3 regions of the Massilia sp. BAP21 genome follow, and region 2 is predicted to be linked to each of the others. Evidence: predicted binding sites of a transcription regulator. Region 2 holds the regulator's gene; each other region holds the start of a gene.
What was found. Region 2 encodes sigma-54, which starts transcription at its own class of promoters, with help from an activator protein. Its sites were predicted from a motif close to TGGCANGNAANCTGCTTT; they were not measured.

Region 1: the regulator sigma-54 is predicted to act here: its motif matches at 3,141-3,158, upstream of ACWYRN_RS07165 (methanol/ethanol family PQQ-dependent dehydrogenase).
Region 3: the regulator sigma-54 is predicted to act here: its motif matches at 7,645-7,662, upstream of ACWYRN_RS12860 (PEP-CTERM sorting domain-containing protein).

What each region holds. Positions count from the first base shown of each region.
Region 1 covers NZ_CM173596.1:1,636,847-1,647,080, forward strand. The annotation lists gene ACWYRN_RS07155 (quinoprotein dehydrogenase-associated putative ABC transporter substrate-binding protein) at 1-693, opposite strand, end outside; gene ACWYRN_RS07160 (c-type cytochrome) at 690-1,133, opposite strand; gene ACWYRN_RS07165 (methanol/ethanol family PQQ-dependent dehydrogenase) at 1,253-3,058, opposite strand; gene ACWYRN_RS07170 (hypothetical protein) at 3,316-3,687, opposite strand; gene gfa (S-(hydroxymethyl)glutathione synthase) at 3,769-4,365, opposite strand; gene ACWYRN_RS07180 (S-(hydroxymethyl)glutathione dehydrogenase/class III alcohol dehydrogenase) at 4,394-5,500, opposite strand; gene ACWYRN_RS07185 (DUF779 domain-containing protein) at 5,526-6,005, opposite strand; gene adh (aldehyde dehydrogenase) at 6,022-7,542, opposite strand; gene ACWYRN_RS07195 (TonB-dependent receptor family protein) at 7,785-9,938, shown strand; gene ACWYRN_RS07200 (TonB-dependent receptor) at 10,046-10,234, opposite strand, start outside.
Region 2 covers NZ_CM173596.1:1,383,753-1,393,986, forward strand. The annotation lists gene queF (NADPH-dependent 7-cyano-7-deazaguanine reductase QueF) at 79-909, shown strand; gene ACWYRN_RS06055 (PTS sugar transporter subunit IIA) at 1,256-1,738, shown strand; gene hprK (HPr(Ser) kinase/phosphatase) at 1,774-2,709, shown strand; gene rapZ (RNase adapter RapZ) at 2,812-3,675, shown strand; gene ACWYRN_RS06070 (enoyl-CoA hydratase/isomerase family protein) at 3,748-4,833, opposite strand; gene hpf (ribosome hibernation-promoting factor, HPF/YfiA family) at 4,962-5,315, opposite strand; gene ACWYRN_RS06080 (RNA polymerase factor sigma-54) at 5,377-6,861, opposite strand; gene lptB (LPS export ABC transporter ATP-binding protein) at 6,909-7,664, opposite strand; gene lptA (lipopolysaccharide transport periplasmic protein LptA) at 7,670-8,233, opposite strand; gene lptC (LPS export ABC transporter periplasmic protein LptC) at 8,276-8,872, opposite strand; gene ACWYRN_RS06100 (KdsC family phosphatase) at 8,887-9,420, opposite strand; gene ACWYRN_RS06105 (KpsF/GutQ family sugar-phosphate isomerase) at 9,420-10,234, opposite strand, start outside.
Region 3 covers NZ_CM173596.1:2,912,508-2,922,741, forward strand. The annotation lists gene ACWYRN_RS12830 (glycosyltransferase family 2 protein) at 1-405, shown strand, start outside; gene ACWYRN_RS12835 (glycosyltransferase) at 439-3,399, opposite strand; gene ACWYRN_RS12840 (hypothetical protein) at 3,409-3,669, opposite strand; gene ACWYRN_RS12845 (sulfurtransferase) at 3,693-4,583, opposite strand; gene ACWYRN_RS12850 (GtrA family protein) at 4,813-5,187, shown strand; gene ACWYRN_RS12855 (glycosyltransferase family 4 protein) at 5,194-7,434, opposite strand; gene ACWYRN_RS12860 (PEP-CTERM sorting domain-containing protein) at 7,709-8,461, shown strand; gene dnaE (DNA polymerase III subunit alpha) at 8,632-10,234, shown strand, end outside.

The DNA of each region.
Region 1 (10,234 bases), 250 kb from region 2:
AAAGGCAACGTCGATCTTGCCGCTGGCCAGGTCCTTCTCGACGATCTCGCCGGGGTATTGCTCGGCATCGCCGGTCTGGCTCTGGTACCAGTTCACCTGCTCCATCAAACCATTCTGCAGCAGCCACTCGGTGACCGGAGAGCCGGCAAACGCGCCGAAACGCAGTTTCTTGCGTTGCGAGGGGTCGAGCGCCAGCAGGTCGTCAAGGGTACGCACCGTGTCCAGTCCATGGTCTTTTACATAAGCCATGGCATAGCTGGAGCGGTAGTAGGAATGGGTGTTGGCGGCCAGTTCGAACCCCTTGGCGACGCCGGTGACGAGATCGCACTTGAAGCGCTCGGAATGCTCTTCCTTGGCACGCAGGGTATTGCGAATGAAACCCATGCGCTGCGGATACCAGGTGTGCTCCAGCTTCCAGCCCAGCTGCTGGGCGAACAGGGCCGCGATCTTGTTCTCGAAGCCCTCCCCGGCCCGGTTCGACAGCGGCAGGTTGTTCGGGTCCTGGCAGACCCGCAAGACCTTGTCCGCGCCGGGCGCCTCGGTCGCGGCGGACTGCGCGGCCGCCGGTGCAGCCAGGCACCCCAGCAGACTGGCCGCCAGCCCGGCCCGCGCAAGCTGCGTGACAACCCGCGTAGCAACCCGGGTGGCAACCCGTGGCGCAAGTCGCGTGGCAAGGAAGGGCCTGCGCCTCATTTGCCGATCTCCTGCAGCCGGCCCGGTTCGATGGCGCCGTCGGAACGCCCTTTCAGGTAGGCATAGAGGCTGTCGATGTTCTCGGTCACCATCTTGCTGCCGTCGAAGTTCGGCATGCCCTTTTCGATGCGGCCCTTCAGGACCGCGGTCTTGAACTGGTCCTTGCTCAGGACCTTCAGGCTGTCCACCAGCGAGGGGCCGACCATGCCTTCCTGGGCGGCGCCGTGGCAACGTTCGCAGGCCATGGCGCGCCAGGTCTTCCAGCCGCTCAGGGTCTGGGCGTCGACCTTGTTGCCTTCGGCAACCTTGTACGGCGGGGTATCGCCGGCCAGCGCGCTGCCGGGGAACGCTGTGGCGAACAGGCCCACGGACCAGCACAGGGCGGCACACAGGGCGGTACACAGGGAGGCAAGGGGCGCCCGCTTCATGAATGTCTTCATCTCGTTTCCTGGCAATGCATGGCCACGGCGGACGGCATCCTGCGCCGGCCGCCGGGTCCGGTGTTCATCGAAGTGCGCGGCAGCGATGAAGCCGCCGCGCGGCACGGCGTGGCGCGGGCTCAGCGGTCGGGCAGTGCGAACACCGTCAGCACGCCACCCAGCTCGGTATACTTGGCCAGGTCCTTGTAGCCGCCCACCGCACCCAGGCCTTCGGTGCCCTTGGTGAGCCCGGCCGCAAGGCCGATCCCGGCCCAGCCGCCGATACCCGACAGGACCCCGATGTACTGCTTGCCCTTGTATTCCCAGGTGTGGACGTTGCCGATGATGCCCGAGGGCGTCTTGAACTTCCACAGCTCCTTGCCGTTGTGATCGACCGCCTTGATGTGGCCTTCCAGGGTGCCGTAGAAGACCACGTCGCCGGCGGTGGACAGCGCCCCGCTCCAGACCGAGAATTTCTCCGGCTTGGACCAGACGATCTTGCCGGTGCTGGCGTCAAAGGCGATGAAGTTGCCCAGGCCACCGTGGCTGCCCGGCGCCGCGTACATCGAGAGCGTCGAGCCAACGTAGGGCTGGCCCGCCGTGTACTCGATCTGGAAGGGCTCATAGTCCATGCACACGTGGTTCGTCGGCACGTAGAACAAACCGGTCTTGCGCGAGTAGGTGGCCGGCTGCTGGTCCTTGGTGCCGAGCGCCGACGGGCAGATGCCCTTCGAGTTGAAGTCGGGGCCGTTCTTGTCGGTGCTGTACTTGGCCACCACCTGCGGCCGGCCGCTCTTCATGTCGACGTGTGTCGCCCAGTTGACCACCGGGTCGAATTTTTCCGCCACCAGCAGTTCGCCGCTGACGCGGTCGAGCGTGTAGGCAAAGCCGTTGCGGTCGAAGTGCACCAGGGCCTTGCGGGCCTGGCCCTTGACCTTCATGTCGACCAGGATCATTTCGTTGACGCCGTCGTAGTCCCACTCGTCGTGCGGCGTCATCTGGTAGACCCACTTGGCCTGCCCGGTGTCGAGGTCACGCGCGAAGATCGTCATCGACCACTTGTTATCGCCAGGGCGCTGGCGCGGGTTCCAGGTGCTCGGGTTGCCGGTGCCGTAGTAGACCAGGTTCAGGGCCGGGTCATAGCTGTACCACCCCCAGGTGGTGCCGCCGCCCAGCTTCCATTGGTCGCCCTGCCAGCTTTTCAGCGAGGAGTCCGGGCCGATCGGCGCCATCTTGCCATTCGTCCAGGTCATGGTCTTGGCGGGATCGACCAGCAGCTCGTTGTCGGGCCCGGTGCTATAGGCTTTCCACAGCACCTTGCCGGTATTGATGTCGTGCGCCGTGATGCGCCCGCGCACACCGAATTCGCCGCCGCTGATGCCAGTGATGATCTTGTCCTTGAACACGTGCGGGGTATTCGTCGTGGTTTCGCCGATCTTCGGATCGCCGACTTTCACTTTCCACAGCTCGGCGCCGGTCTTGGCGTCCAGCGCCACCAGGGTGGTGTCGGCCTGCTGCAGGAAGATCTTGCCGTTGGCATAGGCCACGCCGCGGTTGACCGTGTCGCAGCACATCACCGGGATCACGGTCGGGTCCTGCTTCGGCTCGTATTTCCAGCGGATGGCCTGGTCTTCCAGCGCGATCGCGAACACCTTGTTCGGGAAGGGGCTGTGGATGTACATGGTGTCGCCGATCACCAGCGGGCCGCCTTCGTGGCCGCGCAGGACGCCGGTGGAGAAGGTCCACGCCACCTGCAGGTCCTTGGCGTTCTTGCTGTTGATTTGCTTGAGTTCGCTGTACCGGTGGTTCGCAAAATTACCAGATTGCATTGCCCAGTTCTTCGGGTCCTTGGTCAATTGCTCCACATCGGAATTGGCAGCCAGCGCCGGACCGGCAAGCAGCGCCAGACACGGCAACCAGCGGATGAGTCTTGTTGGGAATGACATGGTAAGTCTCCTATGGTTTTTATCGGCGGCCGCTTCCGCTGGCCTTGCAAACCTCGACCTGGTGGGATGCCCCATCTTTTCCACAGCACAGAACGTGCCAACCGCGGACCAGTCATTGCGCCGCCCGATCCGCTGCTGCCACGACGGTCCCTGTTCAGATTCGTGACAGTCGCTGCCGCCGCTGTGCCGTCCTGCTGTGCCATCCGTGGCGCAGCACCACACTCATGCAGCAATGCGCCTGCCTCACTGCGCATACTTCAACGCTGCTGCACGTAGCAAGCCTTGTCGGCGCTGGCCTGGAGCGCCTTGTATTTGCTGGCCATTTCTTTCACCGGAACGGGATCGCGGAACATCGCGCCGCGCTCGCCGGCCATGGTCTGGTTACGCAGGGCCGTCGACATCGTCACGTAATCGTCGTAGGACATCTGCCTGGCGATGTGGTCGATGACGCAGGAGCACTTGTAGAGGTACTCGTACTTGCCGTCGTGCTTTTGCATGCACTCGAGCACATACTCCACGCGTCCGCTGGTGGGATAGTCGTTGGCTTGCGCTGCCGGGGGTGTTGCCAGCGATGGCGCCATGGGTAGGGCCAGCAGCGCCGGCAACAGCAGCAGGAACAATCGTTTCATTCGTGTGTCTCCGGTATCCGGCAGGTCGGCACGCCCGCGCTGGTGCGCCGGCGTGCGTTGCTGCTTCTTGCTTGTCCTCGCCTACGCGTCCTGCAGCACGCCGCGTTGCTTGGCGACGTGGGTCGAGATCGCATCCATCAGCGGCGGCGACAGCGCGTCGTAGGGCGGCAGGCCGATCTCGTTCAGGCGCGCACGCACGGCGCCCATGTTTTCCGGACGCGCGCCGGACTCGATGATCGAGGACACGAAGGCGGCGAACTCGGGCGGCGACCAGCCCTTTTCCTTCGACAGCTCGGTGTGCACGAAGTCGAGCCCGTAGAAAGCGTGGCCGGTGTTCTCGATGCGCCCGTACATGTGCACGCCGCAATCGCGACAGGCGTGGCGCTGGATGGTGGCGCTCTCGTCGACCACCTGCAGCTTGTCTTCGTTGGCCGTCACCTTCACCTTGTCCTTGCCGACCACGGCCACCTGCGAGAACAGCGAGCCGTCTGGTTTCCAGCACTTGGTGCAGCCGCACACGTGGTTGTGCGCCACCTGGCTGGTCAACTCCACCGTGACGGGATTGCTGGTGCACAGGCAGGTCAGGGTGCCGCCGGCAAAGCCGGGCGTGGCAGGGGGGATGCCGTTGTCGACGGCGGGATGGATCTTGACTGCGGTATTCATGTCTGTGTCGCTCATGATTGCGTCTCCATGGTTGATTGCTCCCTCAATACAGCACCACCGAGCGGATCGACTGCCCGCTCTTCATCAGCTCGAAGCCCTCGTTGATGCGTTCGAGCGGCAAGGTGTGGGTGATCAGGTCGTCGATGTTGATCTTGCCGTCCATGTACCAGTCGACGATCTTCGGCACGTCGGTGCGTCCGCGCGCGCCGCCAAAGGCCGAGCCTTTCCATTCGCGCCCGGTGACCAGCTGGAACGGGCGTGTAGAAATTTCCTGCCCGGCCGCAGCGACGCCGATGATGAAGGACTGGCCCCAGCCTTTATGGGTGCATTCGAGCGCCTGGCGCATCACGGTGGTATTGCCGATGCATTCGAAGCTGAAGTCGGCGCCGCCGTCGGTCAGTTGCACGATGTGGTCGACGATGTTCGGCACCTCGCCCGGATTGACGAAGTGGGTCATGCCGAACTTGCGCGCGATCTCGGCCCGGCCGGGATTCAGGTCGATGCCGATGATCTTGTCGGCGCCGACCATGCGCGCGCCCTGGATCACGTTCAGGCCGATGCCGCCCAGGCCGAACACGACCACGTTGGCGCCGGCCTGCACCTTGGCCGAGAACACCACGGCGCCGACGCCGGTGGTGACGCCGCAGCCGATGTAGCAGGCCTTGTCGAAAGGCGCATCTTCGCGGATCTTCGCCAGCGCGATCTCGGGCACGACGATGTAGTTGGAGAAGGTCGAAGTGCCCATGTAGTGGAACAATTGCTGGCCGTCGATGGAAAAGCGCGAGGTGGCGTCGGGCATCAGGCCACGGCCCTGGGTCGCGCGGATCGCCTGGCATAGATTGGTCCTGCGCGAAAGGCAAAACTTGCACTGCCGGCATTCCGGCGTGTACAGGGGAATCACGTGGTCGTCGCGCTTGACCGAGGTGACGCCGGGGCCGGTGTCGAGCACGATGCCGGCGCCCTCGTGCCCGAGGATGGCGGGGAAGATGCCTTCCGGGTCGGCGCCGGACAGGGTGTAGTAATCGGTATGGCAAATGCCGGTGGCCTTGATCTCGACCAGGACTTCGCCGGCGCGCGGGCCTTCCAGGTCGACCTCGGCAATGGAGAGCGGTTCTCCCGCTTTCCAGGCGATGGCTGCTTTCGTTTTCATGGTGTCCTTGCTGTGGTGTGTGTCGTCAGGCGCCCGGTCCGGTGACGGGAGCGGGCAACTGCGCCAGTTCGGCGTCGCTGAACAGGCGCGAACGCGTGAGGAAGCGCTGCCCGGTGCCGTTATCGAGCGAGAACATGCCGCCGTTGCCGGCGACCACGTCGATGATCAGCTGGGTGTGCTCCCAGTAGGCGAACTGCTCGGCGCCCATGTAGAACGGCGCGCCGCCCAGCTCGCCGAGGCGCACGTCGGTGTCGCTGACGCTGAATTCGCCGGCCGGGTAGCACATCGGCGCGCTGCCGTCGCAGCAGCCGCCGGACTGGAAGAACATCAGCGGGCCATGGCGCTGGCGCAGTTGCTCGATCAAGCCCAGCGCGGCGGCGGTGGCGACCACGCGCCCGGGCGCGGCACTTGGCTCGGCGCTGTGCAAGCCACTGTCCGGGCTAGCGTCCGGGCCGCTGCCCGCGCCGCCGCTCAGGCCGCTGTTCAATTCGTCCGCACTGTCCATGGCCGCCCCGCTCCGCTCAGAAGAAGCCCAAGGCCTTCGGGCTATAACTCACCAGCAGGTTCTTGGTCTGCTGGTAATGGTCGAGCATCATCTTGTGGTTTTCGCGGCCAATACCCGACTGCTTGTAGCCGCCGAAGGCCGCGTGCGCCGGATACAGGTGGTAGCAGTTGGTCCAGACGCGCCCAGCCTGGATCGCACGGCCGACGCGGAAGGCGCGGCTGCCGTCGCGCGTCCACAGCCCGGCACCCAGGCCGTACAGGGTGTCGTTGGCAATCGCCAGGGCGTCGGCTTCGTCGCGGAAGGTCGTCACCGCCACCACCGGCCCGAAGATCTCCTCCTGGAAGATGCGCATCTTGTTGTGGCCCTTGAACACGGTCGGCTTCACGAAATAGCCTTCCTTCATGTCGCCCTGCAGGGTGTTGCGCTCGCCGCCGGCCAGCACCTCGGCGCCTTCCTGCTTGCCGATGTCGAGGTAGGACAGGATCTTTTCCAGCTGCTCCTGCGAGGCCTGGGCGCCGAGCATGGTCGTCGCATCCAGCGGGTTACCCTGCTTGATGGCGGCCACGCGCGCCAGGGCGCGGTCGATGAACTTGTCGTAGATCGATTCCTGGATCAGCACGCGCGACGGGCAGGTGCAGACTTCCCCCTGGTTCAGCGCGAACATGGCAAAGCCTTCCAGGCACTTGTCGAAGAACGCGTCATCGGCATCCATCACGTCTTCGAAGAAAATGTTTGGCGACTTGCCGCCCAGCTCGAGCGTGACCGGAATCAGGTTTTGCGCGGCATAGCCCATGATCAGGCGGCCGGTCGTGGTTTCGCCGGTAAAGGCGATCTTGGCGATGCGCTTGTTCGAGGCCAGCGGCTTGCCCGCTTCCAGGCCGAAGCCATTCACCACGTTCAGCACGCCCGGCGGCAGCAGGTCGGCGATCAGCTCGACCAGCACCATGATCGAGGCCGGGGTCTGCTCGGCCGGTTTGAGCACCACGCAATTGCCGGCCGCCAGCGCCGGCGCCAGCTTCCAGACCGCCATCAGGATCGGGAAGTTCCAGGGAATGATCTGGCCAACCACGCCCAGCGGTTCGTGGAAGTGGTAGGCATAGGTTTCGTCGTCGATCTGGGCGATCGAACCCTCCTGGGAACGGATGCAGCCGGCGAAGTAGCGGAAATGGTCGATCGCCAGCGGGATGTCGGCGGCGGTGGATTCGCGGATCGGCTTGCCGTTGTCGATGGTCTCGGCGGTGGCGAGCAGCGACAGGTTCTGTTCCATGCGGTCGGCGATGCGGTTCAGGATGCCGGCGCGTTCGGCGGGCGAGGTCTTGCCCCAGGCAGCTTTCGCGGCGTGGGCGGCGTCGAGTGCGAGTTCGATGTCCTCGGCACCGGAGCGTGCGACTTCGCAGAAGGGCTGGCCGGTAATCGGCGTCAGGTTGGGAAAATACTCGCCCTTCACCGGCGCTACGAACTTGCCGCCGATGTAGTTGTCGTAACGCTGCTTGAAGGGATTGGCAACGCCGAGTTTGCTGATGTCCGCGAGATTCATGTCGTCCTCTTTCTGGTTTGTATTGGGTCCCCGGCTGGATCGGTATGGCCGTCCAGATCTGAAACAGTGCCACGCCGGCTGTCCTAATCTGGAACAGGTGCTGCGCCGTTTGCTCAGGCAAGTACCGGGCGGACAGCACGTGGCGTGTGCAGAGCCAAGGCTATGCAAGGGCCGTGCCATTCAGGTCCTGGCGGCCTGGCAGAGATATTGCTTCGTCAACTGCACAGAATATGGAGACATGCATGGTCCAGCTTTCCCTGCGGCGCAAGCCGCTTGCCCTGCTGTGTGCGGGCAGCACCCTGTTTGCAGGCGGCATGGGTACGCCGGCAATGGCCGGCGCGCCCTCGCCCGCAGCTGCGTCTGATGCAGCGCCGGTACCGGTGGTGGTGGTTACCGGCAGCCGCATCGAGCACGACAGCTACGATTTCCCGGCCGCCATCGACGTGGTCGACGCCACGCGCATCGGCAATGCCCAGCTGCGCGTGAATGCGTCGGAGGCGCTGGTGGCGGTGCCGGGACTGGTGGTGCTGAACCGCCAGAACTATGCCCAGGACTTGCAGATTTCCTCGCGCGGCTTCGGCGCCCGCTCAGCCTTCGGGGTGCGCGGGGTGCGCCTGATTGCCGACGGGATTCCGGCTTCGATGCCGGACGGCCAGGGCCAGGCGGCCACCTTCAACCTCGACATGGCCGAACGCATCGAGGTGCTGCGCGGACCGTTTTCCGCCCTGTACGGCAATCACTCGGGCGGCGTGGTGCAGCTGTTCACGCGCGATGGCCAGGGCCGGCCGACCGTCGAGACCACGGTGTCGGGCGGCAGCGACGGCACTTATAAAGTCGACCTGAATGCGCAGGGCGAGGCAGGCGGGATCGGCTACGTGGTCGATGCCTCGCGCTTCGGCACCGATGGCTACCGCGAGCACAGTGCGGCGCGGCGCGACCAGGGCTTTGCCAAGCTGACCACTCGCCCGAGCGCGACCAGCCGCCTGACGATTACCGCCAGCAGCCTGACCCAGGACGATACCCAGGACCCACTGGGCGTGACCTGGAACACTTTCCAGCGCAACCCGCGCGCCGGCGAGATCGACGCCACCGATACCCAGGTGCCGAACCGTACCCTGGCCGAGCGCTACGACACGCGCAAGAGCATCGACCACCAGCAGGGCGGCGCGGCCTTTGAACAGCGTTTCGGCGCGGACCGATTGCGCGTCATGGCGTATGTGGGCAAGCGGCAGGTGATCCAGTACCAGGCGTTCTCGCGTGCTTTCCAGGCGCCGCCCACCCATTCCGGCGGCGTGGTCGATTTCGACCGCGACTTTTATGGCCTCGAGCTCCAGTGGATGACGGTACGCGAGCTGGCCGGTGGCAAGCTCAGCACCACGGCCGGCATCGAATACGGCCGTTCGGTCGACGACCGCCAGGGTTACGAAAACTTTGTCGGCAGCCAGTTAGGGGTCAAGGGCGCCTTGCGCCGCAACGAAAAGGACAAGCTGTCGAACCTCGACCCCTACGTGCAGACCGAGTGGGCCGGCGGCCCCTGGGTGCTGACGGCGGGCCTGCGCCGCAGCAGCCTGAAGGTGGACGTGGACGACCGTTTCCTGGCCAATGGCAACGATAGCGGGTCCGTCGACTACAGCCGCGTAACGCCGGTGCTGGGGGCGCTGTACAAGGTGTCGGATAAATTAAACGTGTACGCCAGTGCGGCGCGCGGCTTCGAGACGCCAACCCTGAACGAACTGTTCTATTCGAGCGGCGGCGGTTTCAATTTCAACCTTGCGCCGGCGCGCAGCAAGCACCTGGAGCTGGGCGCCAAGGCGCAAATGGGCGATGACACGCGCATCAACGCCGCCCTGTTCCAGGCACGTACCGAGGACGAGATGGTGGTCGACACTGCCGGCGGCGGACGCACCAGTTACCGCAACGCCAGCTCGACCTTGCGGCGCGGCGCGGAGGTATCGCTGGAGTCGTCGCTGGGTGCCGGTTTCAGTGCGCGCGCTTCGGTGACGCTGCTGCGGGCCACTTATGAGACCGGATTCGGCAGCGTGGGCGCCGGCAGGCGCTTGCCGGGCGTGCCGCGGGCGAATGGCTATGCCGAGCTGGCCTGGACGGAGCCAAACGGCCGCCTCAGCGCAGCGCTTGAGACCGTCGCTTCGAGCAAGATCTATGCGGAAGACACCAATCTGGAGCGGGCCGCGCCGGGGTATGCGGTGGTGAACGCGCGCATCCAGGCGCGGCAATCGATCGACCGCTGGCGCTTCAGGCAATTCCTGCGGGTGAACAATTTGTTCGACCGCAGCTATGTCGGTTCGGTGATCGTGGGTGATACCAACCGCCGCTATTATGAAGCCGGCACCGGGCGCCAGTGGATGGCGGGCGTCAGCGCCGAGTACACGTTCTGAGCGGGCAGTCTGAATACGGGTTCCCGATATGTGTTCTGACTGCGCGTTTTAAATACGCATTCTGAAACGGCCGGCCGCTTGTATCGTACCGGCCGGCGTCTGGCGTTTCAGAATGTATAGCGCAGGCCGGCAACGAAGGTACGCGGCGCGCCGGGCGCCACGAAGCGCGTGTGCCCGGGTTCAACCTCGCCTTCGTGCGGACGCAATACCTGGCCGTTCGGGAACAAATCGGGCGCCACCGCGCCATAGGTTTCGTAGCGGCGGTCGAAGACATTGCTGATGCGGGCAAAAATTTC
Region 2 (10,234 bases):
GCCGCCGGGCCGGCAACCATTCGCGCAAGCAACAAGTCACTCGACCAACGCGCAGCACCGGCCCTTCGAGACCAGATCATGACCAATACTCCCGATCAATCGCCACTTGGCAAATCCTCCGCCTACCAGACCGAATACGCGCCGGAACTGCTGTTCCCGATCCCGCGCCAGCAAAAGCGCGACGAGCTCGCCATTAGCGGCACCCTGCCCTTCTTCGGCATGGACATCTGGAACGCCTATGAATTGTCGTGGCTGAACATGCGCGGCAAGCCGCAGGTGGCAATTGCCACCATCAGCGCGCCGGCCGACTCGCCGAACATCGTTGAATCGAAGTCGTTCAAGCTGTATCTGAATTCCTTCAACCAGACCCGCGTGGCCGGCCCCGACGCCCTCGTCGCCCTGCTGCGCGAAGACCTGTCGAACGCCTTTGGCGCCCCGGTCCACATCACCCTCACCGAAGCCGAGCACTTCGGCAAGCTCAAGATGGGCGAACTCGACGGCCTGCTGCTGGACCGCCTCGACATCGACATCGACGCCTATTCACCGGCGCCGGAACTGCTCAAGGCCAACTTCGACGAAGCCCCGGTCGAGGAAACCCTGGTCTCGCACTTGCTGAAATCGAACTGCCTGGTCACCGGCCAGCCGGACTGGGGCAGCGTGCAGATCCAGTATGCCGGCCCGCAGATCGACCAGGAAGGCCTGCTGCGCTACCTGATCGGCTTCCGCGAGCACAACGAATTCCACGAACAATGTGTTGAGCGTATCTTCATGGACGTGCTGCGCCAGTGCAAGCCGAGCAAGCTGTCGGTGTACGCGCGCTATACCCGCCGCGGCGGCCTCGACATCAACCCATGGCGCGCCAATTTCAGCACGGGTCGTCCGCATAATCTGCGTGGCGCGCGCCAGTAGTACTGTCGGTTTCAAACCACAGCGCATGACCGAAAAACAACAGCTCACACAACCCTGCTGTTTTCCGGGATCGTCCCCAGATATGGGTAAAAGATGGTGAAACGTGGCGCATGCCCCGCTTTCACCCATGGGATCGGGATTTTCGTTGCGGAAATTGCGTAGGCCCTTGCGAAAGCGCAAATCGTGCTGTCGCTACTGTCTGCCAAGGGGTCGAATCCATCCTCTGACAGGGGTAGGATACCGACGCGAAATCGAATCACACGGCCGTTAAAGCGGCCTATAATTCTGCACCGCAAGTTGCCCGCACAATTCACCCTGCTTTGTGCTGCACCACCAGAAGCGTGTTATGACCAACCTTAGCAAAATTCTTTCGCTTGAAAACGTCCAGCTCGACATTGAAGTATCGAGCAAGAAACGCGCTTTCGAGCAGGCCGGCCTGATCTTCGAAAACAATTGCGGCATTGCGCGCTCGACCGTGACGGACAATCTGTTCGCGCGCGAACGCCTCGGCTCCACCGGCCTCGGCCATGGTGTGGCCGTGCCGCATGGCCGCGTGAAAGGCAGCAAGAGCCTGAAGAACCCGATCGCCGCCTTTGTCCGCCTGGCTTCGCCGATTCCCTTCGAGTCGCCCGACGGCCGCCCGGTCAGCCTGCTGTTCTTCCTCCTGATTCCGGACCACGTGACCCAGCAGCACCTGGAAATCCTGTCCGAGATCGCGGAACTGTTCTCGGACGAAGCGATCCGCACTGCCCTGGCAAGCGATCCGGACCCGCGTTCCGTGCACGAACGAATTATCAACTGGCAACCAAGCTTGCAGGCACTGGGTTAAACTGAGGGGGTCCTTTTCCCCCTCGATTACTCGCCATGTTGCAGACTCCGCTCACCATCCAAAGGCTGTACGACGATAACCGCGACAGCCTGCAACTCGGCTGGTTCGCCGGCTTTCCCGGCGGCGAGCGGCTCATTTCCGGTGACGTGGCCTCGGCCGCCGACCAGGTCGGCCACCTGAACCTGATCCACCCGGGCCGCATCCAGGTGTTCGGCCACCAGGAACTGAACTATTACCACCGCCTGAAGTCCAGCTCGCGCACCCACGTGATCGGCGAGCTGATCGGCGGCGGCCCGCCGGCGCTGATCATCGCGCAAGGCCTGGAAACCCCGCCTGACATCCTCGCCATCTGCGACGAGCAGAACATCCCGCTGTTTTCCACGCCGCTGCCGGCAGCCCAGGTGATCGACTTCCTGCGCGTCTATTTGTCCAAGAAACTGGCGCAGCGCGTGATCATGCACGGCGTCTTCATGGACGTGCTCGGTGTGGGCGTCTTGATTACCGGCGATTCCGGCCTGGGCAAGAGCGAGCTGGGCCTGGAACTGATTTCGCGTTCGCACGGCCTGGTGGCCGACGATGCCGTGGAGTTCTCGCGCATTGCCCCGAACATGATCGAAGGCCGCTGCCCGCCGCTGCTGCAGAATTTGCTGGAAGTGCGCGGCCTCGGCCTGCTCGACATCAAGGCGATCTTCGGCGAGACCGCCGTGCGCCGCAAGATGCGGCTGAAATTAATTGTTCATCTGGTCAAGCGCGGCGTGCTCGACGAGGAAGTCGAGCGCCTGCCCTTCCACTTCCCGACCGAGGAAGTGCTGGGCCTGCCGATCCGCAAAGTCGTGATTCCCGTGGCGGCCGGCCGTAACATCGCGGTGCTGCTGGAAGCCGCGGTGCGCAACACCATCCTGCAACTGCGCGGCATCGATACCCTGCAGGAATTCATGGAGCGGCAACGCCAGGCCATGAGCAGCGACTGATACCGCTGTAACTGGCGCGATTGGCGGGTATGTACATCGATCGCCCCCGTATCCAACGATAAGCCCGACGACAAGCCGGTACTGTTGCGGTATCATCGCGCCATGCACATCGTACTCATTACCGGCATTTCCGGCTCGGGCAAATCGGTTGCCTTGAACGTCCTCGAAGACGCGGGTTACTACTGCGTCGACAACCTGCCGCCGGCCCTGCTGCCGCAGCTGGTGAAAACGGTCGATGCCGAGCGCACCGCCAGGCTGGCGGTTGCCGTCGATGCGCGCAGCGCCGAGTCGCTGGTTGAACTCCCGAATAGCGTTCGTTCGCTGAAGGAAGAAGGCCACGAGGTCAAGGTGATGTTCCTGACCGCCAGCACCCACTCGCTGGTGGCGCGCTTTTCCGAAACCCGGCGCAGCCACCCGCTCTCGCACCAGTTGCGCCCAGGCGAAAACCCAGCTTCGCGCCGCACCCTGATCGAGTGCATCGCCGAAGAGCGCGAGCGCCTGGCGCCGATCGAGCAGCTCGGCCACGTGATCGACACCTCGGAAGCGTCGGCGAATAAACTGCGCGCCTGGATCAAGGAACTGGCCGAGGTCAAGCATGCACCGCTGACCCTGTTCTTCGAATCGTTTGCCTTCAAGGTAGGCGTGCCGCTGGACGCCGATTTCGTGTTCGACGTGCGCGCGATCCCGAATCCCTACTACGACATCGCGCTGCGCCCGCTGACCGGCAAGGACGCGCCGGTGATCGCCTTCCTCGACGCCCAGCCCAGCGCCACCGAGATGCTGGAAGATATTCGCGCCTTTGTTGAAAAATGGCTGCCCTCGTTCAAGACCGACAACCGCAGCTACCTGACGGTGGCGGTCGGCTGCACCGGCGGCCAGCACCGCTCGGTGTACATGGCCGAGCGCCTGGCGGCGTACTTCGGCGAGACCGAACGCGTGGTGCTGCGCCACCGCGAGCAGTCGTAAGCGCGTTATCCGTCAACGTCGACGTAGGGCAAGCACCCCGTGCCCACCTACCCGGGATGCGCAGTCCCTGCTTCAATCCAGGTGCCGCAGCGGATGCGCATACGCCGGCCACACCGGCGCGAAGAAACCCTCCACCATCTCCGCCGTCACGTCCTCGAGCGATGCAGGTTTCCACTGCGGCGCATTGTCCTTGTCGATCACCAGCGCGCGCACGCCTTCCAGCACTTCGCCGTGCTCGAAATTACGGCGCACCAGCGAACGCTCCATGCGCAGGCAATCGGCCACGCTCATGGCCGCGCCACGCACCAGCATCTCGCGCGTCACGCACATCATCAGCGGCGAGCGCTGGCGCATCGCCTTTAACGCTTTTTGCGCAAAGGGATGTTCGTCACGGCCCAGGGATTCCATGATCGCTGCCACGGAAGCCGCGCCGAAGTGCGCGTCGATGGTGGCGCGTTGCGCCTGCAGTTCGCTCTCCCCTGCTTGATCGGCGAAGCCGGAGGCAAACGCACGGATCGCATCCGGCAACTGCGCACCGGGCGTGGCGTCGATCAGTTCGTTCAAGGCTTGCAATTGCGCACCTGGCACGAACACGTCCGCCAGCCCGACATACAGCGCATCGGCCGCGCCGATCGTCAGCCCGGTCAGGCCGAGATAGTTACCCAGCTGCCCAGGCGCATGCGACAGGAAGTGACTGCCGCCCACGTCCGGGAACAGGCCGATGTTCACTTCAGGCATCGCCATTTTCGTGCGGTCGGTCACGATGCGCAGGCCGGTGTCCGGACCGCCCTGGGCAATGCCCATGCCGCCGCCCATCACCACGCCATCCATGATCGCGATATACGGTTTCGGATAGAAGTGGATCAGGTGGTTCAGCGCGTATTCTTCGGTGAAGAAGTCTTCCAGCAGCGCGCTGCCACCCGTCGGCGTGGCATGGCCGGCCTCGTGGAAGAAGCGGATGTCGCCGCCCGCGCACAGGGCCTTTTCGCTACTGCTGGTGATGACCACGGCGTCGACCGACGCATCGTCGCGCCAGGTTAGCAGGGTGTCGGTCAGGCGCCGCACCATGTCCAGCGATAGGGAGTTCAAGGCTTTCGGGCGGTCGAGGGTGATCGTACCGGTGCCGTTGGCGATGCGGGTCTGGACGTGGTCGGTCATGGTCTGGAATGGTCGAAAAAACATCCATTCTACCCAAGACCCGTGGCGGCGGGGTATTGACGAGGGGGAGATAACAATGAAAAGGGCGCCCAGCGGGCGCCCTCGTTCAGACGGTGCTGGCCGGCCTGTCAGGCTGCGGCTGCCTCTCCGCCTTCAGGGAGACGCTTGAGTGCGTCGCGACTATGACTCTTGAGCATGTCCTTGTACTTCATCACTTGCCGGTCCAGCCTGTCCATCAACAGATCGATCGCAGCGTACAAATCTTGCGCCACACTTTCCACGTGCACGGTCTTGCCAGAGACGCGCAAGTTGATCTCGGCCTTCTGCCTTTTTTCTTTTTCGGTAAGATTGTCGATCGCGAGGATCACGTGGGAATCGATCACTTGATCGAAGTGGCGGGTAATGCGCTCAAGCTTGTTTTGTACGTATTCACGAATGGCGGGAGTAACGTCGAGGTGGTGACCGCTGATAGTGAGATTCATACACACTCCTTTGAAGAGGTGGCGGCTGCCGCGCCGCGCAGGAAGCGCGAGGGTGCCGCCGTTACAAGGATTTGCGGAGACTGACTGGAGGAATTTTCAGTGCCTCACGGTATTTGGCAACCGTGCGGCGTGCGATGACCATTCCTTGTTCACCGAGCATTTCCGCGATCTTGCTGTCGGATAATGGGTTCCTGGGGTCTTCTGCTCCTGTCAGTTGCGCGATGAGAGCCCGGATCGCCGTCGAAGATGCTTCGCCCCCCGCTTCGGTGGCGACGTGGCTTCCGAAGAAATACTTCAGCTCAAACATGCCGTGCGGGGTCAGCATGAATTTCTGCGTGGTTACGCGAGAGATTGTGCTCTCGTGTAGGCCTAGTGTATCAGCTATCTCGCGAAGCACAAGGGGCCGCATGGCAACCGCGCCATGGCTGAAAAAGTTGCGCTGGCGCTCCACAATTGCCTCGGAAACACGCAGGATGGTATCGAAGCGCTGGCGCATGTTCTTGATCAGCCACTTCGCTTCCTGCAGCTGCGCGCTCATCTGCCCTTCGCCTTTCCCGCCCTTCAGCAAGGCCGCGTACATGTGGTTCACGCGCAGGCGCGGCATCACTTCGTGGTTCAGGGTCACACCCCAGCCGCTCTTCGTTTTCCGGACAATAACGTCCGGAACCACATAGTCCGAGGTGCTCGATGCGAACGCGGCACCGGGGTGCGGATGGCACTGGCGGATCACGGCCTGCGCTTCGCGCAGGTCTTCGTCGTCGCAGTCGAGCGCCTTTTTCAGCTTGTTGAATTCGCGCTGCGCGAACCAGGTCAGATACCCTTCGACGATCTTTAGTGCCGTGCGCCGCGTCACCAGCGGCACGCCGGGCATGCGGCGGATCTGCAGCGCCAGGCATTCGGCCGCGCTGCGCGCACCGACGCCCACCGGATCGAGACTTTGAATCAGCGCCAGCGCGCAGCGCAGTTCGTCCATCTCGACCTCGAGTTCCTGCGGCAGGCGCGCGTGGATCTCGTCGAGCTGTTCTTCCAGGTAGCCATTGTCGTCGATGGCGTCGATCACCAGCTCGGCCAGGGCGCGGTCGCGCAGGTTCAGGTTGGTCACGCGCACCTGTTCCGACAGGTGTTCGCGCAGCGTGATGCCGCCGGCTTCCAGCTGCGGGCGGCCGTCCTCGTCTTCGCCGTTGCCCGAGGCCCGGCCGCTGTCGCCCCAGTCGCTGTCGGATCCACCCGGCTCGCCGTGTTCATGGTCGCCGCCGCCGTCGAGTCCTTCGGGCGCGTCGGCGCTGGCCGGCGCGCTTTCCTCGTTCGATGGCGCGGCCGGTGCCTCGCCCTGCGCGGGTGCGCTGTTGATGGCGCCGTCGGCCAGCAGGCGCACCGAGCGGTCGAGCGGATCGTCGAGCCGCTCCAGCAAGGGATTGTCGGACAGGATCTGCTCGATTTCCTGGTGCAGTTCGAGCGTGGACAACTGCAGCAGGCGGATCGATTGCTGGAGCTGCGGCGTCAGGGCCAGGTGCTGCGATGTCCGGAGTTGCAGGGATTGTTTCATCGATTCTTACTGTTCAACTGCGGTTCAAAGCGGTGTCGTTACCTCGATTACATGCGGAAGTGCTCGCCCAGGTAGACGCGGCGCACCGACTCGTCGGCGATGATGTCGTCGGGGCGGCCCGAGGCCAGTACGGCGCCCTGGTTGATGATGTAGGCGCGGTCGCAGATGCCGAGGGTTTCGCGCACGTTGTGATCGGTGATCAGGACGCCGATGCCGCGCTCCTTCAGGAATCGCACGATGCGCTGGATCTCGATCACGGCGATCGGGTCGACGCCGGCAAACGGTTCGTCGAGCAGCACGAAGCGCGGGTTGGTGGCCAGCGCGCGCGCGATCTCCACGCGGCGCCGCTCGCCGCCCGACAGCGACAGGGCCGGGTTCTCGCGCAGCTTCTCGATCTGCAGTTCGGCCAGCAGCGAATCAAGGCGCTCGTTGATGGCGTCCTTCGAGAGCGACTTGCCGTTGTCGTCGCGCTGCAGTTCCAGCACGGCGCGGATGTTGTCCTCGACCGTCAGCTTGCGGAACACCGAGGCTTCCTGCGGCAGGTAGGACAGGCCCAGCACCGCGCGCCGGTGGATCGGCAGGCTGGAGATGTCGGTGCCGTTGATCTCGATGGCGCCGGCGTCCGACGGTACCAGGCCGACGATCATGTAGAACGAGGTGGTCTTGCCGGCGCCGTTCGGGCCGAGCAGGCCAACGACCTCGCCGCAGCCCACTTCCAGCGACACGTCGCGCACCACCAGGCGCTTGCCGTAACTTTTCTGCAGCCCCCGCACGACCAGGGTGCTGCCTGCGCTTGCTCCCATCATGCTCATTTCCCCGCCGGCGCTGGTGCCGCTGCGGGCGTGGTCCTGCGCGGCGCGATGATCAGGGTGCCGCGTCCGCCGCCCACCTTGCTTTCGCCGCTGGCGTCGTTGCGCACGGCCGCCACTTCCTTGCGGTTGTCGTAGGAGATGAAGGGGCCGTTCAGTTCATTCGTCAGGCGCCCGTCTTCCAGCTCGCGCACGGTCGCTTTCGAGAACAGCTTCACCAGTTCCTGGCGTTCGTCGTACTCGATGCGTTCGGCCTGGCCTTCGATCCACAAATTGTTGCCGCCGTCGCGCTTCTGGCGGAAGGTGGCCACGTGCCCCGGGCCCGAGGTGAGCGTGATGCTCATGTAGCCTTCCGGCGTTTCCTTGACCAGCGCGCGGTCCGACTTCATGGTGAGCGTGCCACGCGTGAGGACGACGTTGCCGGTCAGGATGCGGGTCTGGGTGACTTCGTCGAAGTCGGCCGAATCGAAATTGACGACGGCCTCCTTCAGCGAGTCGGCACGTTCGGCCAGGGCCGACAGCGACAGCAGCGAGAGGACGGCGGCGGCGAGGATGTTTTTCATATTGATGGCTGGTTCCTAGATTTTTTGGGGTCAGCGGCGGGGTCAGGGCTGGCGCGGCGGATACACGATCTGGCCGCGGCCGAGGTGCAGCTTCTGGGTCGGGTTCTCGGCCACCAGGCCGACGCTCTTCACCGTCGAGGCGCCCAGCGTCATGTCGACCGGACGGTCGGTCTTGACGATCTCCTCGTCGGCCAGCACGGTCAGCGCATCGGTGCGTGCGCGCAGCCCTTCCGAGCCTGGCGTGGCCGGGCGCACGATATCGACGTTGTCCATCAGTTCGACCCGGTTTTCCTGGTGGTGGATCTGGGCGCGGTCGGCATGCATGGTCATGCGCGGGCGGCCCGGCGCCATGCTCTCGACCACCGGTTTACTTACTTCCGAGACGTCGGTCACCGGATGGTGGGCCAGGCGCGCGCCCGACACCACGTAGCGCGGCTGGCCGGTTGGCGTCATGCGCACGAAGCTGAAGTTCTCGACGATGTAGTCGGGTTCGTTCCCGGCATTCCCGGCGCTGGCGTCGTCGTCGCCCTGCATCGCCTGCAGCAGCCAGAAGCTGCCAAAGGCGAAGAACACGGCGGTGAGCATCAGCGCCAGCAGGCGCCAGCGGTGCGAGGTACGGCGGTTCTGGAGGATTGCCATGCGTTTAACAGGATTCAGGCGAAATACGGCGCGAGCGCCTGTTCGTAGGTGCCCTGGGCGCGCATCACCAGGTCGCAGACTTCGCGCACGGCGCCGCGCCCACCCGGCGCCTTGGTGACGTAATGCGCGCGGTACTGCACTTCCGGGTGCCCGCTCGGCACGGTGACGGCGAAGCCTACCTTGCTCAGCAGCGGCATGTCGATCACGTCGTCGCCGATGTAGCCGCACTCCTCGGCCGTGACGCCGGTTTGCGCCAGCAGCTCGGCAAAGGCCACGCGCTTGTCGTGGAAGCCCTGCCAGACGTGGTTGATGCCCAGGTCCTTGGCGCGCGCGTTGACGATCGGCGACTTGCGCGCGCTGATGATGGCGGTCTGCACGCCGGTCTTTTGCAGCAGCTGGATGCCCAGGCCGTCCAGGACGTTGAAGGTCTTCGTGACTTCGCCGTCCGGGCCGTAGGTCAGGCTGCCGTCGGTCAGGATGCCGTCGACGTCGAAGATCATGACCTTGATGCGCGCGGCGCGCTGGGTATGTGCGAGAGGAGTCACCATCAGATTACCTTTGCGCGGGTCAGGTCGTGGATGTGCAGGGCGCCGACCAGCTTGCCCTCGCCATCGACCACCAGCATCTGGTTGATGCGGAATTCTTCCATGATCGCCACCGCGTCCACGGCCAGCTGTTCCGGCTGCACAGTGCGCGGGTTGGCATGCATGACGTCGCGGATGACGATGTTCGAGAAGTCCTGCACGCGCTCGATCAGGCGGCGCAAGTCGCCGTCGGTGAACACGCCGATCGGACGCTGTTCGGCATCGACGACCGCGGTCATGCCCATGCCCTTCTGGCTCACTTCCAGCAGGGCCTGGGCCAGCGGCGCGTCAGGCGATACGGCAGGCACGGCCTCGCCGCTGCGCATCACGTCGCGCACGTGGGTCAGCAGGCGCCGGCCGAGGGCGCCGCCCGGGTGCGAGCGTGCGAAGTCTTCTTCGCGGAAGCCACGGGCGTCGAGCAGGGCCACGGCCAGGGCGTCGCCCAGGGCCAGCGTGACGGTGGTGCTGGCGGTGGGCGCCAGGTTCATCGGGCAGGCTTCTTTCGCCACCGAGATGTCGAGGTGCACGTCGCTTAGTTGCGCCAGGCGCGATTGCGGCTTGCCGGTCATGGCGATCAGGGGCGTGCCCATGCGCTTGACGACCGGCAGGATGTCCATCAGCTCCGAGGATTCGCCGGAATTCGAAATGGCGATGAAGACGTCCTGCGCCGTCACCATGCCGAGGTCGCCGTGGGCGGCTTCGCCCGGGTGCACGAACATGGCCGGGGTGCCGGTCGAGGCCAGGGTGGCGGCGATCTTGCGCGCGATATGGCCGGACT
Region 3 (10,234 bases), 1.5 Mb from region 2:
CTGCAGGCAGTGGTGGCCGATGTGCCGATGGACGCCAGTTATGGCGACGAGGTGAGCAACCTGAAGATATCGAAGATCGTCACCGAATTCCTGCTCAAGCACGTACGCAATTTCGGCAAGCGCATCTTCTACAACTACTATTTGCGTAACATGTCGCTGGCGTCGATCGAGTTGCCGTTGGGCCTGGTCTTGTTCTTCTCGGGACTGACCTACGGTGCGGTGCACTGGATCGAGTCCTCGCGCGCCGGTGTGGAAACGCCAGCGGGCACCGTCATGCTGGCGGCGTTGCCGATACTGATGGGCGTGCAACTGGTGCTGGCCTTCCTTTCGAACGATATTTCCTCGGTGCCGAAGCGGCCGCTACACAAGAAAACGCGCCCGTGGCGCCTGCCCATGGCCGACTGAAGCCGCCAGGCCAGGGACGCCTTGGGGCCGCCCTCAGGCCCGTGCTCCTGGCGCAACCTGGTCCGGCAACATGTCCAGCCATCGGCCGAGGCCGGACACGCCATCGGCCGTTTCCAGCCCGAAGCGGCAGCCCAGCACACCACGCGCCAGCCACTTTGGAGGCACGGCAAGCGCGCTGCCGTCGAACGCGGCGAGCACGTCGCCCGCCTTTGCATCCACCACTGTATCCTCGAACTGCAGGTCCGCACGCCCGATCAGGTCGAGCGTGAAGCGGCGCGCATAGCGGTAGCGCGTGCCGTCGTGGCGCACCGGTTCGATGCGCCAGCCGTCCGGCGCCTGCCCAAGCAGGGATGCAAGCAGCCTGGCCTGCGGCGTCCCGCCGTCCTGCTCCAGGGCGCCGATATCGAGAAGCAGCCGACGCGGGCCGCTGCGCGGGCGGTTGGCGGCGATCGCCGCCGCCGTCTGCAGCAGGTCGGCATTGGGGGCGTCGGTATCGAGCGCGGCAATCGCGGCCAGCAGGTCCTGCTCGGCCTGGCCCCGGCTGTCGCGCGCGAAATGTTCGATGGCGTCACGGTAGAGCGCTGCCGCGCGCGGCAGCGCATGGGTGGCCCCCATGTAGGCCGCCGCTTCGTTTCCGAGGGAGGCGCGCAGCGCCGCGTCGCCGCGCAGGCGTTCGAGCGCCGCACCCAGGGCGGCGCCGCTGAAGCTGTCCTCCAGGCGCAGGCAGACATGTTCGGGCAGCTCCGCCGCTGAGCCATGGGCGTTCACGACCGTCGGCAGGCCATGCGACAGGCAATCGAATACCGCGGCCGAGGTTTCGCCGCGCGAGTGTTGCCTCAGCTGGACCGCGACGTCGGCGGCCTTCAGGTAATTGCGGTACAGCGCGGTGCTGGCGTAGCCGGTGACGCGGATGCGCGGGTGCGCGGCGATGCGGTCGCGCAGGGCAATGCCGAAGCGTCCCGGGGCAATCTCGCCCACGAACACGAGATGGCAGTGCGGATCGTGCGCCAGCGCGCTGCCGATCCAGGCCTCGACCAGGCGGTCGTTGCACTTCGGCGCGGACAGGATGCCGAAAGAGCAGACCACGATGTCGCCGTCGGCAAAGCCGAGCTCGGTCCGGAGGGCGGCCCTGGCCGCCGCGTCCGGTTGCGGCGGTTCCAGGCAGGCCAGCGGCACCACGCGCCAGGCATCGGCGAAGCCGGCGCCATACCAGCGGTTCGCCAGCCCGGCCGCGTAGGCGGAATGCACGATCACGCCAAGGGCGCGGTCGAGCACGGCCTTGTTGCAGGGGTAGGTCATGACCGAGGCCGTGCGTCCCTCGGCCTTTTCCTCCAACAGCGGCCCGTAGCCATGGGCCTGGTACAGCGACAGGCAGTAATTGTTCGGCAGGCGGTGCTCGGCCTCGGCATGGCTGATCACGCCGCTCAGGAAGAAGTCGTGCAGCACGACCACACCGGGATGGCGCTCCAGCAGGTCGAACATGTGGGTATGGAAGGCCGAGTTGCCGAAGTGGTAAACGATCCTGTCGTAGACATGGGCGTTGGCGTCGAACCAGGCGATCGAGCGCCGCGCATAGCTCTCGGCCAGGACCGGGTCCTCGACCTCGTCCTGCGCGAGCACCAGGTCGATCTCGTAGTGCCGGGCCAGCGCGGGCAGGAGGTCGGCGCTATAGGCGGCGATCCCGGAACGTGCCGGCGGCAGTGGCGAGAGGTAGGCCAGGCGCGGCCTGCGCTCCGCGGCGGCGGAAACGGCGACAAGTTCGCGCGTGGTACGGCGGCGCGCGTGTGCGTCCTCGAACGCGTCGATGGCGCGCCGCGCGCTGGCATCCCAGGAAAAGCGCCGTGCCTGCGTCAGGCCATGGGCGCGCAGGTCGGCCTGGCGCGCCGGATCGGCGAGTACGCCAGCCATGGCGGCGCCGATCGCATCGATGTCGGCCGGGTCGAACATCGCATCGGCGCGGCCGATCACCTCCGGAATGCTGCTCGTGTTCGAGCCGATCACCGGCGCGCCGCAGGCCATGGCTTCCAGCGCCGGCAGGCCGAATCCCTCGTGCAGGGAAGGGAACACGAACAGCGCGGTGCAGTTGTACAGCGACACCAGGTCGTCGTCGGAAACGAAGCCGGTCAGCACCAGGTCGTCCTTCGCCAGTCCGAACCGGGCCGCGAGCCGCTCGAGGCGGAAGCGGTCGGGATCGCGGATGCTGCAGACTACGGCCAGCTGGTACTGGCGGCGCAGGCGCACCGGGAGCCTGGCGTACGCTTCGACGAGGCCTTCGATGTTCTTGCGATAGTCGATGCCGCCGGTGTACATGATGAATTCGCGCCGCAAGCCATGGCGCGCCAGCAGCGCGCTGCGCTCGTCCGGCTCCAGCGCGCGCGGACGGAAGATGCTGTCCACGGCCGACGAGATGTTGACCACGCGTTCGGGCGGCAGCTGGAGCAGCTCGATGCCCTCCTCGCGTGCCGAACCGGAAATGGCCAGCAGCAGTTCGGCGTTCTTCAGGCTTTCGAGCTTGCGGTAATACCAGGCCGCCATGTTCGGATCGGCAAGGTAGCGCTCCTTGCGCATCAGCGGGATCAGGTCGTACAGCGTAACGGCGGTGTCGAAGCGGCCTTCGCCGTGCAGCAGCGAGACCACCGAATTGTCGCCCAGGCCCTCGAACAGGCTGGCGACATGGACGACGTCCGGACGCAGGCTGGCCAGGTAGTGCTCGCGCACGCGCTCGGCGGCGCGCACGCGCCAGCCGTTGCGCGGATCGACTTCGCCTGCCGGCACCGGCGTGACGAAGGTGCCGATGTGCGACTGGGGCAGCAGGCCGTCGAAGGCCTGCCTGATCGCGGCCACGCTGTCCGGATAGTCTTCGTTCAGCACGATGCGCAGCTCATGTCCGCTGCTGTTGCGCGCCATGGCCAGTGCCAGCGCCATCGAATAACGGCCTATGCCGCGGTGCATGCTGGAAGCCTGGCATGCCTGCAGGTCGAGAATGATGCGCATCGGGGAATCTTATGGGGTACGGGTGCGGTCGATGGCGCGGCGCAGGTCCTGCAGGACCTGGCGCGCGTCGCCGGTAAGCTCGGCTTCGTCGGAAAGCAGGACCGGCAGGCTTTGCCAGTCGGCGCGGCGCGAATGCGCCACGGCCGCGCGCACGCGTCCGGCGAGCCGGGGAAAACGGTAGATCTGGCGCCGCAGGAAGTCGTCCAGTCGCGGACGCGCCACGATAAAGGCGACCGCGCGCAGCGCGGCCTTCTTGACGAGTCCGCGCACCAGGGAAGCGCCGCGCGCCATCCTCAGGCAGCCACGCTCTTGTCCGCGCAATGCGGGCACGACACGCCGTACACGTACTGCGGCGAGAGCTGCTCGCGCGGCGTGACCACGGCGCGGCAGGCGAAGCACTGGGTGGTGACGGTCGGTTCCAGCTTGGGGTTGAGCGCGGTACGGTAGTCGAACACGAAGCAGTCGCCGGTGTAGTGGGCGCCGCCGACGTCCTCGAAGTACTTGAGGATGCCGCCTTCCAGCTGGTAGACGTTATCGTAGCCGATGTTCTGCATGTGGATCGCCGCCTTTTCGCAGCGGATGCCGCCGGTGCAGAAGGTGACCACGGTCTTGCCGGCGAAATCGTCCTTGTGCGCGGCAATCACTTCGGGGAACTCGGTGAACTTGGCGATGCGGTAGTCGACCGTGTTCTCGAAGGTGCCGACGTCGACCTCGAAGTCGTTGCGGGTGTCGACCATCACCACCGGCTTGCCGTTGTCGTCATGCCCCTGGTCGAGCCAGCGCTTGAGCGTGGCCGCTTCCACCGAGGGCGCGCGCCCGAGTTCCGGCTTGATGAGCGGCATGCGCATGGTGATGATCTCCTTCTTGATCTTCACCAGCATGCGCTTGTGCGACTGTTCTTCCGAGTAGCTGTACTTGACTTCGATGTCGGCGAAGCGCGCATCCGAACGCAGCCAGGACAGGTAGTGGTCGATGTCGGCCGGCAGGCCGGACAGGAACATGTTGATGCCTTCCGGCGTCAGCAGGATGGTGCCGCGCAGGTTCAGTTGCTGGCACAGGGCCTGGAACTGCGGGCGCATGGCTTCAGTGTCGTCGAAGCTGATGAATTTGTAGGCGGCGATGTTGACGTAGCGCCCGGTCGCGGCGGAGGTGCCGGCTGGCGCCGTCTGGGTGGTGGTGGTCATGATGTCAAGGAGCAAAAAATCTGGTCAACCGTTATTATAGAGCGATGCCGAGCCTGCGCTGTTGTCCTTGCTGCGGCGATTGTGGCGCTTGTGGCTGCAAATGAACGGGTCAGCCATTTTTCCAGTCGATCATGTCCAATTTTAAAAATATACTGCTTCACCGCATTTACCCCATGCCCGAGACGCCTGCATGCGCGCCTGCCATCGTTTCACAAGGCAGGAGAGCATAGTGCGCCAGTTCCTGCCTTCTTCTCAATTCGTCATCTATGTCGCGGGAGGTTTGCTGTGCGCGGCGATCGACGTCGGCCTGATGCAAGGGCTGATCGTTTACGGCACCGGCCCCTTGCTGGCGGCCAGCGCCGGCTTCATCGTCAGTCTCATCGTGAATTACTGCTTTCACGCGCGCGTGACGTTCAAGAACGTCGCGTCCACGGCCAGCTTCTACCGCTACCTGTGCGTCGTCTTCCTGAATTACCTGATCACCCTGGCGATCGTTGCGGCTTCGACCGCCTGGCTGGACATGCCGATGGCAGGAAAGATCGTTTCCCTTCCGTTGATCGCCATTAACGGATTCATTCTTGGAAAACGCTGGATCTTCGCATGAGCGACGCTATTGACCTAGCAGGCGCTTGAGCTCGGCCGCCACCGCTTCGGTCTCGCACAGCAGCACGTCGGTGTGCGGCGCAAGTTGCCGTAGCTGCGGTTGCAACTCGCTGTCGGGAGGGAGTTCCCCGGGCGATGCCGCGCGCACCGGGAGCACGATCCTGGCCCCGCGGGTACGGAGGTCCGCCAGCGTGCCGTCTGCTGCGGCCTCGATGAGGGCAGGCGTGATCCCTGCAGCTGCATAGAAGACATCGCCGCGGGCGATGTCCACCATTGGCTCTTCCATCCGGTGCCCTTGCAGCTCCAGCAGCTGCGCGCCCATCTTGCGCGCATAGCGATAATGACGCGCACCCTGTTCCTGCGCCAGACAGACAGGTTCGACCCGGACATCGCTGTGCTCCTGCGCCAGCAATGCGCGCAGTTGCGAGCAGGCGTGGGCGTCCGGCAGGCCTTGCGCCTGCGTGCGGTCGCCGGGGTCGACCAGCAACTGGCGCCGCGGCGTCCTGGCCTGCGTGCCCGCCGGCGACCTGGCCAGCGCGCCAGCCAACGTTTCCAGGCTTGCGCTGTCGCTGCCACTGCCGCCGTGCGCCACCAGCGCTGCGCGTAGCGCAGCATCCTGCGCCAGCTCGTCGGCATACGCGCGGTCGAGCGTGGCGCGGTACTGGGCCGCGCACTGCGCCGGGCGGAAGCTGGCGTCGAGCAGGGCCACCGCGCGCCGGCCCATGGCGTGGCGGCGCGTGTCGTCCGTGCGCAGGGTTTCCAGCGCGGCGCCGAGTTCGGCCACCGTGAAGCCGTCCGGCAGCTGCCACAGGGCGTCGGGCGGGAATTCGGCCATCGAGCCGTTCGCGTTGACGATCGTCGCCAGGCCGTAGTTCAGGCAATCGAGCACCGCGCCCGAGCTCTCGCCGTGGGCATTGGCGCGCAGCTGCACGCCGGCGTCGGCCGCCTGCAGCCAGGTGCGGTACAGCGCGTCGTCGCACCAGCCTGCGATGCGGATGCCCGCTTCAGGCCCCGCGCCGCGCACGATCTCGTCGACGCGCACGCCGTAGGGGCTGTCGTGGTTGGCGCCGACCAGCACCAGGACGCAGCGCGGGTCGCGCGCCAGGCTGGACCCCAGCCAGGCCTCCAGCAGTTCGTGCACCAGCTTGTTCGGCGCCACGAAACCGAAGCTGCAGACCAGGAAGACGTCGCCGCCGATACCGAGGGCGGCGCGCGCGGCGGTGCGGTCGTGTACGGCGGGCGGCTTGCGCGGATGCGGGATGACGTCGATGTGCGAGACCGCCTGCGGCCCGTACCAGTCTTGCGCCAGCCGGCGCGCGTGCTGCGAATGGACGATCGTGCGCGTGGCGCCGTCCAGCACGCCCAGGCTGGCGGGCCAGGCCTTGTGCACCTGGACGCCGGCGGCTTCGTCGGCGGCGCAGCGGCGCATGCCGGCATAGCCGTGCGCGTGGAACAGGGCGTCCTGCCAGGCGTTCGGCATGGCGCCGCTCATCTGGGCATGGGCCAGCACGCCGCCCAGGAAGAAGTCGTGCAGCACCACCACGCCCGGATGGCGGGCCAGCAGGGCGAACATGTGGCTGTGGAAGGGGCTGTTGCCGAACTGGTAGAGCACCTGGTCGTACTGCGCGCCGTGTTCGGCGAACCAGGCGGCCTGGCGTACCGGCAGCCCGGCCAGCGCCGCCGGCAAACTGACTTCCGGCTGGTCGACCACCAGCTCGATGTCGAAGGCATCCATCAGCTCGGGCAGGAGTTCGACGGCATAGCTGGCGATACCCGTGCGCTGCGGCGGCATCGGGCAGACAAAGGCCAGTTTACGCCGCGCGCCGGGAGCGACCGGCGCATGCGGCGCCGCCCCTATCCGCTGCAGCCGACGGTAGATGCGCTGGCCACGCGGCGACAGCGAGGCCGGTGCGCCTTCGGACGTACCCGTTGCCGCGCCGTTCCCGCCGCCCTGCAGCAGCATGCGATAGGCGCGCGCGTACAGGCCGGGGAAGCGTTTCAGGATGCGCAGCACCAGCTGGCGCACGCGCGGGCGGCGCAGCACCGCGCGCGCGGCCAGCATCAGGGGCGCGGCGAGGTGCCCGCGCGCAGGCGTACCAGCGGCTGCAGCGACTGTTGCTGCGGTCTCGGCGGGCGGCAAGGCCTGGTCCGGCAGGACGGTGATTGTGGGGCCGTTGCCGGGTGCAGGTTCGGGCGGCGCGAGCAGTAGCGCGGCCAGGGCAGCACCTTCGCACTGAGGCCGCTTCATCGGAAAATAGCCGGCAGATGGTCGGCGGCTGGGTGGGGGCAGGAATACATGAGGCGCGAGCAGAAAGCCTGGGTAAGGTGAGCAGTATTATAAACGGGCGACTTTACTGACGAGCGGTAGAGGTATTGATTGTCGGAAAACTTTACATCGCGCAATTAGTTTTAGAGAGGAAATAAAATAAGTTGCTGTTTCAAATGGGAATTTTTATTTAGGCATGATTCGTGCTTATAGAGCAACGGTTACTTTTATTTCTTCCTTATTGTTTCTTCATACCATGAAAAAGTTCACGCTCCTCGCCGCTTCCTTCCTGATTGCTTCCAGCGCCAACGCCGGCATCGTCGTCGCCCATGACAACTTCGACGGCACCAGCGCCGGCTTCAGCGCAGGCTGGGCTACCGACATCACCAGCGCCAAGAACAAGCCTTCGCTTACCAACACGGATGGCAACAAGTCGCTGACCTTCGGCAGCAACAACGACCGTGCAGCCTACTGGAAGCTGGCCGAGACCCAGAGCGGCGGCATCATCGTCGACTTCAGCTTCTCGTACACCGGCACGCTGGGCAACAACGACTTCATGGGCCTGTGGCTGGGCGACAAGGACGGCCCGAGCATCGGCCTGAAGTCCAATTGCGGTAACGGCAGCTGCACCAACGACCTGTATGTGCGCACCGTCGGCACCGATGGCCCCTGGCTGCTGGGCAGCGACCTGGTCGCCGGCCAGAGCTACCACCTGCTGGGCTACCTGTCGAAGACCGACGACTCCGAGTTCTACAACAGCTTCGCTGCCTGGATGAACCCGACCGCCTATGAAATGACCTCGCTGACCGGCGCCGACAAGGTTGCCACCGGTGCCAGCAAGATCAAGTCGGTGTCGGAAATCGGCATCCGCACCGTCAACATCGACAACAAGGTGAAAGTCAGCATCGACAACCTGCGCGTGAGCGAAGTGCCGGAACCGGCATCGCTGTCGCTGTTCGGCCTGGCGCTGGCCGGCCTGGGCCTGGCCAGCCGCCGCAAGCGCGGCTGAGCGGCTACCGCTCCATTCGAAACCCGGCTGCGGCCGGGTTTTTCTTTTCGGGAATGCCTGTATATTGTTGTGAATCTGCAACTTCCCACTGCGGGGCGGCGGCCTCGGAGGCAGCGCCAAAACCGGACCCGGCCTCACCCCGGCAGCGCCTGCCGAGGTAAAATGACGGGATGACTTCCCCGACTTTCACCCATCTCCGCGTCCACTCCGAATACTCGATCGCCGACGGCCTGGTGCGCATCGACGACCTGGTTGGCGCAGCCGCCAAGGACCAGCAGCCGGCGCTGGCCGTCACCGACCTGGCCAACATGTTCTGCATGGTGCGCTTCTACAAGGCGGCGCGCGGCAAGGGGATCAAGCCGATCGTCGGGGTCGACGCCTGGATCACCAACGACGACAACCGCGACAAGCCGCACCGCCTGCTGATCCTGGCGAAGAACCGCAGCGGCTACCTGCAGCTGTGCGACCTGCTGTCGAAGGCCTGGCTCACCAACCAGTACAAGGGCCGCGCCGAGATCCGCGTCGAGTGGCTGGAAGCGCTGGCCACAAGCGTTTCCACGCTTGAGCCCGAGGTGAACCAGGCCAATGCCCTGATCGTGCTTTCGGGTGCCGGTTTCGGCGACGTCGGCCAGGCCATCGACAACGGCGACATCGCCCGTGCCGAAAAAGCCGCCGAGCGCTGGGCGCGCATCTTCCCCGGCCATTTCTACATCGAGATCCAGCGCGCCGGCCAGCCGAACCAGGAACAGCAGGTGCGCCATTCGGTGGCGCTGGCGTCGCGCCTGGGCCTGCCGGTGGTGGCGACCCACCCGGTGCAGTTCATCAGCAAGGACGAATTCATCGCCCACGAAGCGCGCACCTGCATCGCCGAAGGCGAGATGCTGGCCAACGCCAAGCGCGTGCGCCGCTTCAACGAGGAGATGTGCTTCAAGTCCCAGGCCGAGATGGCGGAGCTGTTCAAGGACTTGCCTGGCGCCCTGGCCAACTCGGTCGAAATCGCCAAGCGCTGCAACGTCACGCTCACGCTCGGCAAACCGCAGCTGCCGGACTTCCCGACGCCGGCCGGCATGACCATCGACGACTTCCTGGTCGCCGAAACCAAGAAGGGGTTGGAGGAGCGCCTGGTCCAGCTGTTCCCCGATCCGGCCAAGCGCGAGGCCGAGCGCCCGCGCTACGAGGCGCGCCTCGAGTTCGAGAACCAGACCATCATCAAGATGAAGTTCCCGGGCTACTTCCTGATCGTTGCGGAGTTCATCCAGTGGGGCAAGAACAACGGCGTGCCGATCGGCCCGGGCCGCGGTTCCGGTGCAGGCTCGCTGGTGGCGTACGCGCTGAAGATCACGGATCTGGACCCGCTGAAATACAACCTGCTGTTCGAGCGTTTCCTGAACCCGGAACGCGTCTCGATGCCCGACTTCGACATCGACTTTTGCCAGGAAAAGCGCGAACTGGTCATCCAGCACGTGAAGGATTTGTACGGCCGCGACGCGGTCTCGCAGATCGCCACCTTCGGCACCATGGCGGCCAAGGGCGCGATCCGCGACGTCGGCCGCGTGCTCGATTTCGGCTACAACTTCTGCGACGGCATCTCGAAGCTGATCCCGTTCAAGCCGGGCAAGCCGGTGTCGATTGCCGAGGCCATCGAGGAAGAACCGCTGCTGAAAGAACGCCTGGAGAATGAAGAGGAGGTCAAGCAGCTGCTGGATCTCGCCCAGCAGGTCGAGGGCATTACGCGCGGCATCGGCATGCACGCCGGCGGCGTGCTGATCGCGC